2 linked regions of the Laspinema palackyanum D2c genome follow. The protein of the gene in region 2 interacts with the protein of the main gene of each other region in a pairwise test. Links are inferred from orthologs where the notes say so. Each region holds a gene or a part of one and is shown on either strand. Other genes may lie near its edges.

Region 1 (3,273 bases), on a different replicon or contig from region 2:
AGTGATCCCGGGTGGGAAAGAAATGTTTACTTAAATTCATACTTTCGAGATACTTTGCTCAGATTTATGTAAACCTTTATTTCTAAGGCTTGCATTCCCGAAAAATGATGATACATTAATAAATGAAGCGGAAAGAGCTTCCCTGGCAGAAAACAGCAGACAAGTTCAAATTAGCTTAAAGAGGTTCAAGCTGTTTAATCTAACATCTGTCTCGTCGTATCAAAACCCGAACAACACCCAAACCAAAGTCTGATATTTCCTCAAATCGTGGAATCGGCAGCAATACTCCTAAACTTTTTAAGTTAGGCAGCCTGCGAACATTGAAATTGAGAGGAAATCACTCAGCAAGTCGGTCTTGGGTGTTGTTTTGTTTGGCCGGCAGTTGCCCGGAAACTCAATTTTTAAAATCCCTCCGGAGGCGATCGGATGGAGTCTCTTGAAGAAGAGGAGAAGTGGCGATCGCGCTGCTCCCTAATCAGAATCTACTTCGGAAACAAGCATTCATCCGAGGTTCTGCCCTGAATTCAGATCAATTTACGAGGTAACCCAGCCTCTGGTAAATTAAGTAAAGTTTTATATCATTCCCTTGCCATTACTCAAAAGCGTGCTAAATTAAATATATGGAAGCAACAAAGAGCTTCCCTGGCAGATTACAACAGCCAAGTTCAAATTAGCATAAAGAGGTTCAAGCTGTTTAATCTAACATCTGTCTCGTACCAAAACCCGAACAACACCCAAACTAAGGGCTGATATTTCCTCAAATAGTGGACTCGGCAGAAATAATCCTAAACTGTTTAAGTTAGGTAGACTGCGAACATTGCAAAAAAGAGGAAATCACTCAGCGAGTAAGTCTTGGGTGTTGTTTTGTTTGGGGGGTAGTTGCCAGGAAACCAGATTTTCAACTGAGACTTTAGGGTTGTTCTCCAGGGACTGGAGCAAAATTTCTAATTGCCCGATCGCAGGAACTGGGGTAAAACCGTTAGTAAATACTCGCTTAACGTCACTGGATCTACCCCTAATTCCGTGCGAATCGTGGCAGCGGAAATGGCCGCTTGGGCGTGCCACCAGACTGCGGTTTGCACGAGGGGTTCTATGGGAATTTTCCGGGCGATCGCCTGAGCAATTAATCCGCTAGATAACCCGGTTAAGACATCTCCACTCCCACCTCGCGCCAATGCCGGGGTGCTTTCTGGGTTAATCCAAACCGATCCATCGGGATAGCCGATCGCCGTTCTGGCTTGTTTGAGCATCACCACCGCCCCACTTTGCTCAGAAGCCCGACGTACAGCCCGCACCCCATCCTCCGCTTCTCCTTCAACCTCGGGAAACAGACGCTTAAATTCTCCGGGATGGGGAGTCAACAGGGTAAAGGCGTCTCGTTGGGAGAGAGTGGGAATGGTCCCCAATTGCGCCAAAGCATTTAATCCATCGGCATCTAAAATCAAGGGCCGATCGCTTTCTAAGACGGCTTGGACTACTGCCATTGCATCCGGGGTCAAACCACAGCCACAGGAGATCGCACCAAAGGAACTCAAGTCGATACTATCGGGCAAATGGGCGATCGCCCCGGATGCAGTTTCGGGACATCCGACAATCAACGCATCGGCTAATTGCTGACTCATGTAAGGTTTGAGCGATTTAGGAACGGCGATCGTCAACATTCCCACCCCCGATGCCTTCGCGCCCAATCCGCATAATAGGGCCGCACCCATATAGCGTTGAGAACCACAGATTGCCAGGAGATGTCCTTCCTTATACTTGTGGGTCAATTGTGGACGGGGAAGGGGGAGATGGGCGAGGGCCTCCGCTGAGGTAATTCGGTGGATAGGATTGCGATCGCCTAACACTGCGTGAATATCTGCCAAAGGAATATCAAAATCAATTAATTCCGCCTTCCCCACATAAGCCAACGCTTGATCATGAAATAGTCCTAACTTCCATAATCCCAAACAAAAAGTATGATTCGCCTGAATTGCTGTTCCTAAAACTGCTCCCGTATCCGTATGCAACCCCGAGGGTAAATCAATACTAATTACGGGTTGAAACTGTTCATTTACTCGGTCAATTCCCGGAGCAATCTCTCCAGAAATTGACCGTTCTAATCCGAATCCAAATAATCCATCCACAATCAAATCGCAATTTAGGAGGGGTTCGATTTGGTCAAAAAACTCCACCCCCAAACTCGCCACATATTCCCCATGCTTCTCGGTCAACTCCTTACTTTTAGAAAGGGGTCGATAAATCAGCACATCATATCCGGAAAAATGTAACTCTCGGGCGACCACCAAAGCATCCCCGCCATTGTGACCCGGACCTACCAAAACTCCAACTCGTTGGACTCCGGGACGAGGATAGAGGGCAACCAAGCGCTTAAAAATAGCTTGGGCAACCTTTTCCATCAATGCAGCCACCGGCATTCCTGCGGCAAAGATTCGCTCTTCAATTGCGCTCATTTGCGATGAAGTCACGATGAATTGATTAATCTGGTTTTGGCGGTTTTGTTGTGGTAACACGGGCCGAATTTGTGAATGAATGGGCAACTCAGAGGGCGGTTGAAAGCCTGGGTTTCCAGGAGTGGGAGCATCTTGTTCCCGATCGGGCTGGTGCTTGATTTTAAGCTTGAGCGTTTCTGGGTTGATTACTCATATTGATGAACCCGAGCATCAATGCCAAAATTACGAATATAGCCGCTTTCTTGTTGAGCCGTGATGCGATTGGGGTAAGGTCCGATCGCCAGATGCGGTCCAAAAGGAGCCGTGCGAACCGAGATTTCTTGGGAGGCAATTCCCGCAGTGGTTAATTGAGTAGTAATCCGGGAAAAGTCATTAGCGTTACCTGGAATTACCACAAAATAGGGATTAGAAATGCCCACAGAGGCACCTGGATCAGCAGCAGTGGCGATCGCCGGGGAGATTGGCTCAATTGTGCCGATCGCTGAGCGAATTCCAACTAATAACTCTAACTCTCGCGCCCGTCGGTAGGCATTGGAGTTATTCACAAACATCCCCGCTTGAATCACCGTTTTTCCGTCCAAATCCTTGATAAATGCCTCCGGTTCGATTAACCGAACTTGGGCGAGAACGATGGGGTTATTGGTGGGGATATAGACCACATAACGACGAGAACTCGGGAGTGGAGGCAGCGGGGGTGGGGCCGGAGGGAGATCAAACTGGGGAATCGGTCCGGGGTCTGCAAAGGGGGGTTGCTGCGCGGGCACCGGAAGTTGGAGGGATGGTTGTAGCTGTTGTTGCGGCTGTTGTAATGGAAATTGTT
Region 2 (3,165 bases):
GCCTATAGCGAACCGAGTATTCGTCAGTTTATTTCGGAAATCTCAGAATATCTCTTCCGCAGTGGTCAACTCTAAAGGCAAGGGGTTGTAGCGAGCAATACCAGATGGGGGATCAGTAGCCGCTAGGGAGTCGATCCCGATACTATGAAAAGGAAAACCTCTGACCTGAGCAATTCGACATGGTGTCCACTCCACCTCTAACTTATTCGCCGCATCACTTAAGTGCGCTTGTCCGGGGATCCGGCTTTCCGATTCTCTGTTTGCATGGCCATCCGGGTCACGGGGCTTCCATGTCTGTGTTTACGGACCATTTGAGCCAAAGATTCCAAACCATTGCCCCAGATTTGCGAGGGTACGGGAAAAGCCGCACCCGAGGGCGCTTTCAAATGACGGACCATCTTCAGGATATAGAAGCATTGCTCGATCGCCTCGGGGTCGATCGCTTTTTACTCTTAGGTTGGTCTCTGGGAGGGATTTTGGCAATGGAACTGGCGTTGCGACACCCCGATCGCGTCACGGGATTGATGTTAGTCGCTTCTGCTGCCCGTCCCCGGAGTTCCCATCCCCCGATTAGTTGGCAAGATTTAGCCTTTACCGGAGTCTCCGGGATTATTAATCGAGTCGTTCCGAGTTGGCAATGGAATATCGAAACCTTGGGCCGGCGATCGCTCTTTCGTTACCTAATTCAGCAACATACTCCCGTCGCTTACCAATACCTCGCTTCTCGGGGGATGTCTGCCTATCTTCAAACCAGCCGTCCGGCTCGTAATGCGCTCAACGCCGCCCTCACAGGGGGCTACAACCGACTCTCTGACCTAGAACAAATCACTTGTTCCTCCTTAGTCATGGCGGGGGAAGCCGACCGCCACATTACCGCAGATTCGAGTCGGGAAACCGCTGATCACCTAAAAAAATCTGAATTCATCTGCTACCCCAATACCGCTCACCTGTTTCCTTGGGAAATACCGGCGCAAGTCCTCGGGGATATGGATCGCTGGATTGATCGCCATCCCCAAGTCGTTGCACCATCCGAGCTTTCTTCCCAATAATCAGGCAGCCTCCCAATTCAAACTAACCGCTATATGCCGGGGATTTTCCCCGACTATTCATCTCCCCCGGCTCCTCATAAACCGTGAGATCGCTGGGTTTGCAGCGTTTGACCGCAAAGGAAATGCCCTGAGCGCTTTCTTGTTCGAGGTCTTCTATATATCCGTTTTTAGCGGTTTCGGCTTCCGTTTTACTCAGGAATGGTCCAAAGTAGTAAGTACACCGAGGATTGTCTGTGGCAATCTCTACCCACCAGGCCCAGCCTAAAAGGTTCAGCAAGCTAATCAAGATTTCTTTCAATTCCTTCATATCATTCCCCTATTTACCGTTGTATGACGACGAGGTGCTATTAAGTCTTGGTTCGAGCAGACGGGTTAATTTACATTTCTTTATACTCCCTTGGATTTATTTTTTCAACAGTATTTTTCTTCACATTTCCCATATTCGGACGCTGGGTCCATCGCTGACGAAAAATCTCGTAAAGCGCCATGCCCGTTGCTACTGAGACATTCAGGCTGGGGATCTTTCCTTGGAGGGGGATAGAAATTAACTCATCACAGTGACGTTGTGTCAACAAATTCAAACCTTCCCCTTCGGATCCCACGACCAAAACCGTGGGTCGGCTAAATTCGATGCTGCTCACAGCCGAAGGCGCGTTGGCGGCAGTGCCATAGATCCAAAACCCGGCTTCCTTTAACTCTTCCAAGGCTCGACTGAGATTGATCACCCGGGCAACCGGAAAAAATTCTAAGGCACCGGCGGCGACTTTCATCACCGTTGATGTGATCCCAACCGCTCGTCTTTGGGGGATCACCATCCCCTGAGCGCCGATCGCCTCAGCGGTGCGAATCATTGCCCCTAAATTGTGAGGGTCGTTAATCCCATCACCCATAAGGAGGACTGGACGATCGGATACCTTTAAGGCATTGGCAATTAGATCCGGGAGTTCCCAATAGGTATAGGGAGAAACCTGTGCGGCAACCCCTTGGTGATTTTCCCCGTGAGTCAGCAGATCCAGGCGTCGGTAATCCACTTCATCAATCACCGTTCCCGTAGCTTTGGCGGTGGCGATCGCCGTATGAAAGCGGGGATCATACCGCAATTGAGCCGTAATCCAGACCCGATGCAGTTGCCGCTCTCCCTCTAAAGCACTCAATACAGTATGGCGACCGTAAATCATATCTTTGAGGTCTGTATCTGGGTCAAGGGCGGGTTGGGCAGAACCCGGGGGAAAGGATTTGCGACTTTTCCCGTCCTTTTTCGGGTAGGAGGAACCCTGTCCATAATCTTTTTTCGGATAAGACGATCCCTGCCCACTGTCTTTTTTCGGATAGGACGATCCCTGCCCACTGTCTTTTTTCGGATAAGACGATCCCTGTCCATAATCTTTTTTCGGGTAGGACGATCCCTGCCCACTGTCTTTTTTCGGATAAGACGATCCCTGTCCACTGTCTTTTTTTGGATAAGATTCTCGCTTGGATCGGACTGAGGGCTTCAAATTTTCGGGTTTACCAGGCATGACAATTATGATTGGGGGGGTAGATGGCTTCATCCCAATGTGGTGTTGAGTCTCTTTCCCGGTTGGGGAAGCTCAAGGGTGGGAATCAGCGTGAGGGTAATGGGTGGAACTGACTTTATAGTTCAGTAGAGCCACCACTTTCGAGGGGTTCGAGATTTAATTGGGTGAATAGGTAGATCAAGCGGTTGGGATCGGTGAGGTATAAATATCCCATCAGGCTTTCCAAGCTTGTTGCCTGTTGATAAATTGCGGCATCAACTCGTTTTGGCCCTCCCGTGGCAGCATTGCGCCCGCGTTTGAGAATCTCAAGTTCGGTCGGGGTTAGGAACGGTTCGAGCGATCGCAGCATTCGTGCTTGGGTCTCGGCTCGCACTTGCGACACCACACAATTATGATAGAGCTTCTGGCGTTTCGGTGGTCGTAAATACCAGGCGCGGATAAACAGTTCGTACACTGCATCTCCCAGATAGGCTAGGGCGATGGGTGATAGCTGTTGAATTTCCGGGGCCGATAATTTTTTGACGGGGAGCATCAGGGACAAGTAGTCCTGGCGCTCAAACGCCATAGCACCGGGGGGGACATCAGCGACTAGATTAGCT

The links.
Region 1: the proteins of rlmB (region 2) and NG795_RS06735 interact in binary tests that used the Escherichia coli proteins (3 or more experiments, as listed by UniProt). The link is inferred for Laspinema palackyanum D2c from one-to-one orthologs.

Annotation. Positions count from the first base shown.
Region 1 is NZ_JAMXFD010000003.1:377,137-380,409, forward strand. The notes cover bases 230-3,175. They hold NG795_RS06735 (NAD(P)H-hydrate dehydratase), read right to left. Parts: upstream 2,514-3,175; coding sequence 945-2,513; downstream 230-944. Other genes in these bases: NG795_RS06740 (hypothetical protein), read right to left, coding at 2,639-3,175. Also shown: more of NG795_RS06740, read right to left, coding at 3,176-3,273. UniProt on the Escherichia coli protein: Bifunctional enzyme that catalyzes the epimerization of the S- and R-forms of NAD(P)HX and the dehydration of the S-form of NAD(P)HX at the expense of ADP, which is converted to AMP.
Region 2 is NZ_JAMXFD010000022.1:8,293-11,457, reverse strand. The notes cover bases 328-3,165. They hold rlmB (23S rRNA (guanosine(2251)-2'-O)-methyltransferase RlmB), read right to left. Parts: upstream 2,228-3,165; coding sequence 1,427-2,227; downstream 328-1,426. Other genes in these bases: NG795_RS20930 (Mini-ribonuclease 3), read right to left, coding at 2,682-3,165; NG795_RS20940 (DUF1816 domain-containing protein), read right to left, coding at 1,072-1,356; NG795_RS20945 (alpha/beta fold hydrolase), read left to right, coding at 328-1,049. Also shown: NG795_RS20950 (serine hydrolase), read left to right, coding at 1-75; more of NG795_RS20945, read left to right, coding at 180-327. UniProt on the Escherichia coli protein: Specifically methylates the ribose of guanosine 2251 in 23S rRNA.